3 linked regions of the Rhodovastum atsumiense genome follow. The protein of the gene in region 2 interacts with the protein of the main gene of each other region in a pairwise test. Links are inferred from orthologs where the notes say so. Each region holds a gene or a part of one and is shown on either strand. Other genes may lie near its edges.

The links. The genes of interacting proteins can lie anywhere in the genome.
Region 1: the proteins of secA (region 2) and ybgC interact in binary tests that used the Escherichia coli proteins (3 or more experiments, as listed by UniProt). The link is inferred for Rhodovastum atsumiense from one-to-one orthologs.
Region 3: the proteins of secA (region 2) and secG interact in binary tests that used the Escherichia coli proteins (3 or more experiments, as listed by UniProt). The link is inferred for Rhodovastum atsumiense from one-to-one orthologs.

The regions. Positions count from the first base shown.
Region 1 is NZ_OW485601.1:6,017,903-6,021,989, forward strand. What follows is about bases 311-3,309. They hold ybgC (tol-pal system-associated acyl-CoA thioesterase), read right to left. Parts: upstream 2,031-3,309; coding sequence 1,590-2,030; downstream 311-1,589. Other genes in these bases: tolR (protein TolR), read right to left, coding at 311-774; tolQ (protein TolQ), read right to left, coding at 792-1,517; ruvB (Holliday junction branch migration DNA helicase RuvB), read right to left, coding at 2,027-3,067; ruvA (Holliday junction branch migration protein RuvA), read right to left, coding at 3,064-3,309. Also shown: NBY65_RS33930 (hypothetical protein), read right to left, coding at 1-200; more of tolR, read right to left, coding at 241-310; more of ruvA, read right to left, coding at 3,310-3,663; crossover junction endodeoxyribonuclease RuvC, read right to left, coding at 3,660-4,087.
Region 2 is NZ_OW485601.1:5,772,032-5,776,419, forward strand. What follows is about bases 518-3,817. They hold secA (preprotein translocase subunit SecA), read left to right. Parts: upstream 518-881; coding sequence 882-3,617; downstream 3,618-3,817. Other genes in these bases: NBY65_RS26035 (peptidylprolyl isomerase), read right to left, coding at 518-650. Also shown: more of NBY65_RS26035, read right to left, coding at 1-517; NBY65_RS26045 (ABC transporter ATP-binding protein), read right to left, coding at 3,870-4,388. UniProt on the Escherichia coli protein: Required for protein export, interacts with the SecYEG preprotein conducting channel.
Region 3 is NZ_OW485601.1:1,266,241-1,270,194, reverse strand. The notes cover bases 779-3,644. They hold secG (preprotein translocase subunit SecG), read left to right. Parts: upstream 779-1,930; coding sequence 1,931-2,359; downstream 2,360-3,644. Other genes in these bases: NBY65_RS05590 (CTP synthase), read left to right, coding at 2,784-3,644; tpiA (triose-phosphate isomerase), read left to right, coding at 1,047-1,784; NBY65_RS05605 (peptidylprolyl isomerase), read right to left, coding at 779-945. Also shown: more of NBY65_RS05605, read right to left, coding at 1-778; more of NBY65_RS05590, read left to right, coding at 3,645-3,954. UniProt on the Escherichia coli protein: Subunit of the protein translocation channel SecYEG. Overexpression of some hybrid proteins has been thought to jam the protein secretion apparatus resulting in cell death; while this may be true it also results in FtsH-mediated degradation of SecY.

The sequences.
Region 1 (4,087 bases), 250 kb from region 2 along the record:
TCCTGGGGCGGCCCCTGCTCGGCCGTCTCCATCGCCAGTTCCACCTCCATCAGCGGCGGCTCTTCCGGCATGCGGATATTGAGGCCGGTCACCAGCAGCAGGAAAACCAGCAGATGCAGCAGCGCCGAGACGGCGGCGCTGCGGCTGAGCGGGGTACGAGTCCGCCACCAGAACAGAAGGCGGGTCACGGGCGTGAACATGGGCAAAGCACCACCTGGCCGGGCTGTCGTCTGCCTGGCCTCAGCCGCGGCCCTGCCGGCGTGGCGCCGCGCCCACCGGGGCCGGCGCACTGGCCGGGGCCGGCGCGGTAACGGCAGGTGCCGCGCCCGGCGCCGAGGAAGCGGCCTTGCCGGAAACCTGCTCGGTCAGCAGCGAGACCTTGGTGAAGCCGCCCTGGATGATGGTGCCCATCACCTCCATCATCCGGCCATAGGTGTTGCCGCGGTCGCCGCGCACGAAGATGCGCCGGTCCTTCTGGTCCTGGGCGATCGCCTGCAGCTTGGCCACCAGTTCAGACAGTTCCACCTGCGAATCCATCAGGAACACCTGGCCCTGCGCATTCACTGAAACCTGCAGCGGCTCGTTGTCCTGGTTGATCGGGGTGGCGTTGACCTTGGGCAGGTCGACATTGACCGAGCTGCTCATCAGCGGCGCCGTCACCATGAAGATGATCAGCAGCACCAGCATGACGTCGACCAGCGGGGTCACGTTGATCTCGGCGAGCGGCCGGTAGCGGCCGCGGCCCCGTCCGGGACCCTGCAGGGATGCGGCCATCGTCGTCTCTCCTTACCTCAGGCGCGCTCCTCGCTCTGGCGCGACAGGATCGCACCGAACTCGGTGGCGAACTGTTCCAGCCGGGCAGCGAAGCGCGCGAGGTCGGTGCTGATCTTGTTGTAGGCCAGCACGGCCGGAATGGCCGCGACCAGGCCGATCGCGGTGGCGAACAGCGCCTCGGCGATGCCCGGCGCCACCACGGCGAGATTGGTGTTGTGCATCGCCGCGATCGCCGAGAACGAATGCATGATGCCCCAGACCGTGCCGAACAGGCCGACGAAGGGGGCGGTCGAGCCGACCGAGGCCAGGAAGATCATCCAGCGCTCCATCCGCTCCATCTCGCGCTGGATGGCGACGTTCATCGCCCGCTCCACCCGGTCGCGCACGCCGCTGCGGGCGACGTCGGCGCCGGCCACGCGGGCCGAACGGCGCCATTCCGCCATCGCGGCGCCAAAGACGGTCGCCATCGGATGGGTGGGCTTGGCGCCCTCGTCCTCGAACAGCTCGTCGAGGCTGCCGCCGGACCAGAACCGGTCCTCGAAGCTGTCGGCCGCCTTGTTGACCCGACGCAGGGTGGTGATCTTCTCGAACACGATCGCCCAGACCCACACGCTGGCCAGCACCAGCAGGATCATCACCAGCTTGACGACAATGTCGGCCTGCAAGAACAGGCTCAGGATCGACAGGTCGCCGGCCGCCGTTCCGATGTTCACCGCGTCAACCGCCCGGTCCAATTCCGCCATTCCCCTCAACAGCAGCGCGACCACCGGCCGCGCGCGACCTCATACAGTTGGCATTACGGCCGATTCGTGGCCTTACGAAAGCGACACCAGGGCGTCATGCCAGCGGGCCGGCACTCGCCCGGGGCGCTGGTCGGCAGCCCGCACACAGGCCAGCCGCACCTCCAGCACCGCCAGTGGTCGTTCCTCACCCTCGCGGAAGATGGACTGGCGCACCTGCACGGAGGCCGGCCGCACCGAGACCGCCCGCGTCACCACCACCAGCGCATCGTCCAGCCGCGCCGGTGCGAGATAATCCACTTCGAGACGATGCACCATGAAGATTAGGCCATGCTGTGATGCCATTTCCGCGTGCGGAACGCCGGCGTCGCGCAACGCTTCGGTTCGCGCCCGCTCGGCGAATCGCAGATAGTTGGCGTGATAGACCACCCCGCCGGCATCGGTGTCCTCGTAATAGGTACGCAAACGATAACGATGGCCGCCCGGTTGCGACGCCGATTCGTATCGTTCGCTCATTCTTCCTCTCCCAGCAGATCGAGCGTCGGCTGCGTGCCCGCGGGCGGCGGCAGCCCCAGATGCTTCCAGCCGCGCTCGCCCAGCATGCGCCCGCGGCTGGTGCGCAGCACCAGGCCCTCCTGGATCAGGAAGGGCTCCACCACGTCCTCGAGCGTGTCGCGCGCCTCGGCCAGCGCCGCCGCCAGCGTCTCCACCCCGACCGGGCCGCCATGGTGGTGCTCGGCGATGCGGCGCAGATAGCGCCGGTCCATGGCATCGAGCCCCAGCCGGTCCACCTCCAGCCGCCGCAGCGCGGCGTCGGCGGTCGGGCGGTCCACCGGATCGTCGCCCTGCACCAGGGCGAAGTCGCGCACCCGCCGCAGCAGCCGCCCGGCGATGCGCGGCGTGCCGCGGCTGCGCCGGGCGATCTCCGACGCGCCCTCCGGCGTCAGGCCGAAGCCCAGCTTCTGCGCGCCGCGGCGCACGATCAGTTCCAGTTCCTCCGGCGTGTAGAACACCAGGCGCAGCGGGATGCCGAATCGATCCCGCAACGGAGTCGCGAGCAGCCCCGCCCGCGTGGTGGCGCCCACCAGGGTGAAGGGCGCGAGGTCGATGCGCACGCTGCGCGCCGCCGGCCCTTCTCCGATGATCAGGTCGAGCTGGAAATCCTCCATCGCCGGATAAAGGACTTCCTCGATCGCCGGCTGCAGCCGGTGGATCTCGTCGATGAACAGCACGTCGCGCGGCTGCAGGTTGGTCAGGATCGCCGCGAGGTCGCCGGCGCGCTGGATCACCGGGCCGGAGGTGGCGCGGAAGCCGACGCCCAGCTCGCGCGCCACGATCTGCGCCAGCGTGGTCTTGCCCAGGCCGGGCGGACCGTGCAGCAGCACGTGGTCCAGCGCCTCGCCGCGGGCGCGCGCGGCCTGGATGAAGATGGACAGGTTCTCCCGCGACGCCTTCTGGCCGATGAACTCGGCGAGCGTCTGCGGCCGCAACGATGCCTCGGCGGCATCCTCCTCGGCGCGCGCGGGGGAGACGGGGCGATCGTCCTTGCTCACCTTGCCAGTTCCTTCAGGCCCTCGCGGATCACCGCGTCCAGCGCCGCGTCATCGCCCAGCCGCTGCATCACCCGCTCCAGCGCCGCCGCCGCCTCCGGCCGGCGGTAGCCCAGGTTCAACAGGGCGGACAGCGCATCCGCCTCCACCCCGCCGACCGGCGGCGGCAGCACCGGCGAGAAGCCGACCCCCACCGGCATGCCGCCAGCCTTCTCGCGCAATTCCGTCAGCAGCCGCACCGCGAGCTTCGCCCCCACGCCCTGCGCCCGCGTCAGCGAGCCGCGGTCGCCCGCCTGGATCGCCCCCACCAGATCGCGTGGCGAGAGGGCGGAGAGGATATTCAGCGCCACCCGCGCCCCCACCCCCTGCACCGTGGTCAGCAGCCGGAACCATTCCCGCTCGGCGGCCTCGGCGAAGCCGAACAGGGTGATGGCGTCTTCCCGCACCTGGGTCTCGACCAGCACGGTGGCGATCTCGCCGGCCGGCAGCATGGCCAGGGTGCGGGTGGAGGCCTGCACCAGATAGCCGACGCCGTTCACGTCGATGACGCAGCGATCGGCCTCGATCTGCTCGACCCGGCCACGGAGCTGCGCGATCATCGCACCCCTGCCCAGCGCCGCGCCGTCGCGCGGTGATGCGCATGGCAGATCGCCACCGCCAGCGCATCCGCCGCGTCCGCGCGCCGGATCAGCGCCCCCGGCAGCAACCGGCGCACCATCATCTGCACCTGATCCTTGCTCGCGGCGCCGGTGCCGACCACCGACTGCTTCACCGCCATGGCGCCGTACTCCGCCACCGAGATCCCCGCCAGCGCCGGCACCAGCAACGCCACCCCGCGCGCATAGCCAAGCTTGAGCGTGGAGGCACCGTTGCGGTTGACATAGGTCTCCTCCACCGCCGCCTCCTGCGGGTGATACTCGGCGATCAGCGCGGTCAGCCCCTCGTGCAGCCGGCGCAGCCGCTCCGGCACCGGATCGTCCGAATCGGTGGGGATCACCCCGTCGCCGAGATGACGCAACCGGT
Region 2 (4,388 bases):
GGCTTGAGCGCGAAGGCGGCTTCCGAGAACTCGGGCAGCATGTCGCCCTGCTTGAACCAGCCGAGATCGCCGCCCTGGGCGGCGCCCGGGTCGGTGCTGCGGGCCTTGGCGATGGCCGCGAAGTCGCCGCCCTTCTTCAGCTCGGCGATGATGGCCTTGGCATCGGCCTCGCTCGCCACCAGGATGTGACGGGCATGCACCTCCGGCGCGCCGGTCTTGCCGGCGATGTCGTGGTCATAGCGGGCGCGCACCGCCGCATCGCTGACCTGCGGGCCGATTTCGCGGTGGAACAGGGCGGATTGCAGCGCTTCCTCGGCGGCGCGGGCCATCTGCCGCTGCACCTGCGGATCCTTGTCGAGCCCCTGCCTGGTGGCGAGCAGGGCCACCGCCTTGCGGTCCACCAGCTGGTCGACCAGGGCGGGATAGAGCATCTGCGGCGGCATCGCCCGGTACTCGGGCGGCAGGGACTGGATGGCCCCCTGGACGTCGGAGAGTCGGATATCGGTGCTGTCCACCCGCGCGACCACGGGGTCGGCGGCGGCCGGCGGGGCGGAAGGGGCCGGCGCCTGGGCGCGGCCGGACACGGGAGCGGCGACCGCACAAAAGGCCGTCAAGGCCAGGATCGGTGCGGTCCTGGAGAGATGCCGCATGCTATGTTCCTTCTGAAAGCGGCCGGAGTTATGGCCGAAGCGTTCCCCCCTCACAACCTGCCGGGGGCCGTTTGCGGCGCGGAGCTGACGCCTGCTCGTTGACCGCGCACCGGTTGGGTCCTATCTGACTGGCCTGCCCAACACGAAGAATGGGGGGTGGGCGGCTGTGCGGCGCGCGGACGGGTCGTTCGCCGGGCCGCAATTGCCGTGCCGGCCCCAGGAAGGCTTTCCATGTTCGCCCGCTTCGCCCGAGCCATCTTCGGCACCTCGAACGACCGTGCGCTCAAGGCCTATCAGCGCCGGGTGCCGGAGATCAATGCCTTCGAGCCTGCACTGGCCGCGCTGTCGGACGAGGCGCTGCGCAACAAGACCATCGAATTCCGCGAGCGCCTCGCCAACGGGGCGACGCTCGACGAGTTGTTGCCCGAGGCCTTCGCGGTGGTGCGCGAGGCTTCCAAGCGCACGCTCGGCATGCGCCATTTCGACGTCCAGATGATCGGCGGCATGGTCCTGCACGAGGGCCAGATCGCCGAGATGAAGACCGGCGAGGGCAAGACCCTGGTCGCCACCCTGCCCGTCTACCTGAACGCGCTGGCCGGCAAGGGCGTGCACATCGTCACGGTCAACGACTACCTCGCCAGGCGCGACGCCGAATGGATGGGGCAGATCTATACCTTCCTCGGCATGTCCGTAGGCGTCATCGTGCACGGCCTGGAAGATACCGAGCGCCGCGCGCAATACGCCGCCGATATCACCTACGGCACGAACAACGAGTTCGGCTTCGACTACCTGCGCGACAACATGAAATATCGCCTGGAAGATATGGTCCAGCGCGATTTCTATTACGCGATCGTCGACGAGGTCGACTCGATCCTGATCGACGAGGCGCGCACGCCGCTGATCATTTCGGGTCCGGCCGAGGATTCCTCCGATCTCTACCGCACCGTCAACGCGGTGGTGCGCGAACTGGTGAAGGACGAATCGACCTACGAAAAGGACGAGAAGTTCCGCACGGTCACGCTGACCGAGGAAGGCACGCCCCGCGTCGAGGAAATGCTGCGCGAGGCCGGCATCCTCACCGAGGGCGGGCTTTATGACATCGCCAACGTGTCGGTCGTGCACCACGTGCAGCAATCGCTGCGCGCCCACACCCTGTTCGCCCGCGACGTGGACTATATCGTGCGCGACGACAAGGTAGTGCTGATCGACGAGTTCACCGGCCGCATGATGGAAGGCCGCCGCTTCTCCGAGGGGCTGCACCAGGCGCTGGAGGCCAAGGAAGCCGTCACCGTCCAGCCGGAGAACCAGACCCTCGCCTCGATCACCTTCCAGAACTATTTCCGCCTCTTCCCCAAACTGGCCGGCATGACCGGCACGGCGATGACCGAGGCCGACGAGTTCGCCGAGATCTACCGTCTGGGGGTGGTGGAGATCCCCACCAACGTGCCCTGCATCCGTCGCGACGAGGATGACGAGGTGTATCGCACCGCCGCGGAAAAATACGAGGCGGTGGCGAAACTGATCGAGGAGGCGCTCACGCGCCGCCAGCCGGTGCTGGTAGGCACGGTCAGCATCGAGAAGAGCGAGATCCTCTCCGAGATCCTCAAGAAGAAGAAGGTCCCGCACCAGGTGCTGAACGCGCGCTACCACGAGCAGGAAGCGCAGATCGTCGCCCAGGCCGGCGCCCCCGGCGCGATCACCATCGCCACCAACATGGCCGGCCGCGGCACCGACATCAAACTCGGCGGCAATTTCGAGATGCGGGTGAAGAACGAGGCGGCCGGCCTCGCCGATCCCGCCGAGCGCGCCGCCCGCGAAGCCACCATCCGCGCCGAGATCGAAAGCGGCTACGAGACAGTGAAGCAGGCCGGCGGCCTGTATGTGATCGGCACCGAGCGGCATGAAAGCCGGCGCATCGACAACCAGTTGCGCGGCCGCTCCGGCCGCCAGGGTGACCCGGGCGCGTCACGCTTCTTCCTCAGCCTCGAAGACGACCTGATGCGCATCTTCGGGTCGGACCGCATGGGCGGCATGCTGACCCGACTCGGGCTGAAGGACGGCGAGGCCATCGTCCATCCCTGGATCAACAAGGCGCTCGAGAAGGCCCAGAAGAAGGTCGAGGCCCGCAACTTCGACACGCGCAAGAACGTGCTGAAATATGACGACGTCATGAACGACCAGCGCCGCGAGGTGTATTCGCAGCGCCGCGAGTTCATGAAAGCGTCCGACGTGTCCGACACCCTCGCCGACATGCGCGCCGAGGTGATCGCCATCATGGTCGCCCGCCGCATTCCCGAGAAAGCCTACGCTGAGCAGTGGGAATCGGCCGAGCTTGCCGAGGACGTGCGGCGCCTGCTCAACCTCGACCTGCCGATCGTCGAGTGGGCGCGCGAGGAAGGCATCGACGAGAACGGCATCCGCGAACGCATCGAACAGGCGGCGGACGCGGCGATGGCGGCGAAGGCGGCCAATTTCGGGCCGGACCTGATGCGCTTCGTCGAAAAAAGCCTGCTGCTGCAGACGCTGGACGCGGTGTGGAAGGAACACCTGCTCGCCCTCGACCACCTGCGCCAGGGCATCGGCCTGCGCGCCTACGGCCAGCGCGATCCGCTGAACGAATACAAGACCGAGGCCTTCGCCCTGTTCAACGGCATGCTGGACGAGCTGCGTGAACGGGTGACCTCGCTGGTGGCGCGCGTCGAACTGGCTGGCGACGCCCCTGCCCCGACCGAACTGCCGCCGCTGCCCCGCGACATGGTGGCGAGCCACCCGGAACCGGCCATGGCCCTGGCCGGCGGCGACGTCGGCGATTACGACGCCGCCACCAGCCGCGTGACGGCCATGCCGATGCGGACCGACACGGTGGACCCGAAGGACCCGGCCACCTGGGCCAACTCCCCGCGCAACGCCCCCTGCCCCTGCGGCAGCGGCAAGAAGTTCAAGCACTGCCACGGGCGGACGATGTAACTGCCCATAAGCGTTAGGAAAGGCCAGGGCTCCGCCCTGGACCTGCCAAGGGCCACAAGGCCCTTGGATCCCATTCTCGCTGCGCGGCAAAGCAAGTGTAGGGCGGATAAGCGCAGCGCCATCCGCCATCGCAAGATGGCCACCTCGTGGAGCGTTGCGTTGGCGGATGGCGCTGCGCTTATCCGCCCTACATGACTGGACCGGCCAGGAGCCTTTTGGACCTTGGTCGGTCCAAGGCGGGACCTTGCCCTTCTAAACCAGCCGCCCGTCGACGATCCGGATGCGACGATCGGCGGTCGCCGCGAGTCCTTCGTCGTGGGTCACCGCGATGACGGTGCGTCCCTCCCGCGCGAGATCGCGCAGGATCGTGAACACGGCGGCAGCGTTGCGGGTATCGAGCGCCCCGGTCGGCTCGTCGGCGAGCAGGAATTCCGGATCGTTGGCCAGGGCGCGCGCCACCGCGGTGCGTTGGCGTTGCCCTCCCGAGAGGGCGTCCGGCCGCTTATGCGCGACCGGCAGCATGTCGAGCGCCCCCAGCAGCGACTCGGCGCGGGCGTGCATGTCGCCGGTGTGGAATCGCCCGAGCTGGCGCATCGGCAGCATGACGTTTTCCAGCACGGTGAATTCCGGCAGCAGGAAATGGAACTGGAAGACGAAGCCGAAGCGTTCCAGCCGCACCCGTGCGCGTTGCTCGCCGTCGAGTTCCGCGGTGGACGCGCCCTCGACCAGCACATCGCCGCCGGTCGGCGGATCGAGCAGGCCGAGCAGGTA
Region 3 (3,954 bases), 4.5 Mb from region 2 along the record:
ATCGGTCAGTTCGACCGGCGAGCCACCCTTCTTGCTGGCCTCGGCCTGGATGGCGGCCCAGTCCGCCCCGGCCAGCCACTGCGCGGCGATCGCCGCGGCGCCGGCCTCGTCGGGCAGCAGCGCGATCTCGGCGCTGCGCTTCTCCGGCGCCTCGAAGCCGGCACGGGCCTGTTCCCAGACGGCGCGCAGGTCGTCGTCGGAAACCTGCACGTCCTTGGCCACCGTCTCCGGGGAGAGCACCACCACCTTGATGTGGCGCAGTTCCGGGGTGGAATACTGGTCCTTGTGGTTCTCGTACCAGCGGGTGAGCTGGGCCTCGGTCGGGGCGTCCGGGGCGGGCGCGGCGGCGAAGGGCAGGTCGACCGCGTCGGCGGTTCGCTTTTCCTGCTGGAAGGCGTGCACCTCGCGGGTCAGCACATCCGGCGAAACCGCGCCGGCGCGCACCGCCTCCAGCAACTGGCGCTGCAGGATGTCGAGGCGCAGCAAGGCGAGAAAACGCGGCTCGCTCAGGTTGTTGTTGCGCAATGCCTGCTCGAACATCGAACGGTCGAACTTGCCATCGCTGCCGCGAAAGGCGGGGATGGTGAAAACCGCCTGGCGCAGCGCCTCGTCGGGCACGGCGAGGCCCAGCGTCCCGGCGGCGTCGGTCAGCGCGGCCTGGGTGATGAGGCGGGCCAGCGTCTGCTCGGCGATGCCGCGGCGGATTTCCGGGGTGGTCTCGGTGCGGCCGCCGAACATGCGCTGCACCTGGGCGAGCTGGCGCCGGTAGGCGTCCTGCAACTCCGTGATTTCGATGCGACGGCCGGCGACGGTCGCGACCGCGGTGTCACGGCCGACGGTGTTGATCATGTCCCCCACGCCCCAGATCACGAAGATCCCGACGAGGAAGAAGAAGAACAGGCGTGCCGGCCAGGTGCTCAGGCCGCGGCGAAACGTTGCGAGCATACGGGAATCCCAGCGAGAAGCGCCGCACCATAGGTCCGCGACCCTTGGTTTGCCAGCCTCCCTGCGGTAGTAACGAGGGGAACAAAGGGAAGGGGAGAGGAATGCGCCAGCTCATTGCCGGCAACTGGAAGATGAACGGCCTGGTTGCCGATTCACTGTCGCTTGCCCGCGCGGTGGCCGACGCTGCGCCCGGCCTGGCCTGCGACCTGCTGGTCTGCCCACCTGCCACCGTGATCCGTCCGGTGGCCGAGGCGCTGGCGGGCAGCGTGGTGGCGGTGGGGGGGCAGGATTGCCACACCCACGCGAATGGCGCCCATACCGGGGACGTTTCGGCTGCGATGCTGCGCGATGCCGGGGCGGCCTGGGTAATCCTGGGCCATTCCGAGCGGCGCACCGACCATGGCGAGACCGATACGCTGGTCCGGGCCAAGGTGGCGGCGGCGGTCGGGGCGGGGCTCACGCCCATCGTCTGCGTGGGCGAACTGGAGGCCGAGCGGCTGGCCGGGCGCGAGCAGGAGGTGGTCGGCCGGCAGATCCGCGGCTCGCTGCCGGAGGATTTCGCCGGGGTGGTGGCCTATGAGCCGGTCTGGGCGATCGGCACCGGGCGCACGCCCACCGAGGCCGACGTGGCCGCCATGCACGGTTTCATCCGTGCCGAGCTGGTCGCGCACCTGGGCGAGCGGGGGCAGTCGGTGCGCATCCTTTACGGTGGGTCGGTGAAGCCGTCCAACGCGGCCGCGCTGATGGCGGTGCCGGAGGTGGGCGGGGCGCTGGTGGGCGGCGCGAGCCTGGTGGCCGCCGATTTCCTCGCCATCGCCAGGGCGACCCACGGGGGCTAGGGCCGGGCGGGCCGGCGCCCTCCTCCGGGGGCGGCGCCGGTCCCTCAACCGCCTGACGATATGACCTGCGGGGCGCCGATATCGCCCATGCTTTCCTTCCGGCGCCATTGCCGCTAGAAGGCGCCGCCGCCTTTCCGGGGACCACCATGACCACCGTGCTGCTGCTGATCCATCTGTTCGTCACCATCGCGCTCATCGGCGTGGTGCTGATCCAGCGCAGCGAGGGCGGAGGGCTCGGGGTAGGCACCTCGCAGGGCATGGGCGCGTTCATGAGCGGACGCGGCACGGCCAACCTGCTGACCCGCACCACCGCCATCCTGGCGACCATCTTCTTCGTTCTCTCGCTGGTGCTGGCGCTGCTGAACAAGGGCACCACGGTGCGCCGGTCGATCCTCGACACGCCGCCGGCCACGGCGCCCGCCCCGGGCGGCGCCCCCGCGCTGCCGGCCCCCGGCACCGCCCCGGCAACCCCCGGCGCCACCGCTCCCGCCCCGGCGACCCCCGGCGCGCCGGCTCCGGCCCCCGTCGCCCCCGCGACCAAGGCACCGGCCGGGCCCGCCGTCCCGACCAACTGACATTCGCCTCTCCCGTCCCGGACTGCCGGGGCGGCGGCAGGATTCGTAACGAAACCGAATCGGCGTCGGATACGGATATTCGCAGGCGTATCCGGCGTTTTACGGAGGCAGGGAGCCGGTTTCGCCGGCTCCATGTCGTTTTGTAACGGCGGCGTGGCGACGCATCGGGGCTCGCGGACTCGTGACGAGCGGGGGAGCCGCCGCGTGGCGCCGCACGGCCCGGCCAGCCGCCGCTTTCGCCGTCACCTCGCAAAGCATGGAGTTCCGCCGTTTGCCGGCCTGTTCATCGCGCGCCTTCCGCAATGATCCCGCCAGGGGCATCGCCCTGCTGACATACCCGTGCACGGCGCGCACGCCTCCCATCCAAGCCCAACCGCAACGCGCGGTTTCCGTCGACTCGATGGCACCGGTATACTGACCTCCCATGACCCGGTTCGTCTTCATCACCGGCGGCGTGGTTTCCTCGCTTGGCAAAGGTATCGCATCGGCCGCCCTCGGCGCGCTGCTGCAAGCCCGTGGATACTCCGTTCGCCTGCGCAAACTCGATCCTTATCTCAACGTCGACCCGGGCACGATGAGCCCGCTGCAGCACGGCGAGGTGTTCGTAACCGATGACGGGGCGGAAACCGACCTCGACCTCGGTCATTACGAGCGCTTCACCGGCGTGCACGCCAAGCGGTCGGACAACGCCACCACCGGACGCATCTACTCCGAGGTGATCGCGCGCGAGCGTCGCGGCGATTATCTCGGCGCGACCGTGCAGGTGATTCCGCACATCACCGATGCCATCAAGGAGGCGATCACCCGCGACGCCTTCGACGATGCGGGCAATCCGGTCGATTTCGCCCTGATCGAGATCGGCGGCACCGTCGGTGACATCGAAAGCCTGCCGTTCCTGGAAGCCATCCGCCAGCTCGGCAACGAACTCGGCCCGCAGGGGGTGATGTTCGTGCACCTGACCCTGGTGCCCTACATCCCCTCGGCCGGCGAGTTGAAGACCAAGCCCACCCAGCATTCGGTCAAGGAATTGCTGAACGTGGGCATCCAGGCGAACATGCTGATCTGCCGCTGCGACCGGCCCATCCCGGCGAACGAGCGGCGCAAGATCGCGCTGTTCTGCAACCTTCGTCCCGAAGCGGTGATCGCCGCGCTCGACGTCGACACCATCTACCAGGTGCCGATCAGCTACCATGCCGAGGGCATCGACCGGGAAGTGCTGCGGCATTTCGGCCTGCCCTTCGACACCGAGCCCGATGTCTCGCGCTGGCAGCGCATCGTCGACACCGTCCGTGCGCCGGAAGGCGAGGTGAAGATCGCGGTCGTCGGCAAGTACACGAACCTGCTCGACAGCTACAAATCCCTCGCCGAGGCACTCGCGCATGGCGGCATCGCCAATCGCGTGCGGGTGAAGCTCGACTGGATGGACAGCCAGATCTTCGAGAAGCCCGATGCGGTGGCGCGGCTGGAAGGGGTGCACGGCATCCTGGTTCCCGGCGGCTTCGGCGAGCGCGGCACCGAGGGCAAGATCGAGGCGGTGCGTTTTGCCCGCGAGCACCGCGTGCCGTTCCTGGGCATCTGCTTCGGCATGCAGATGG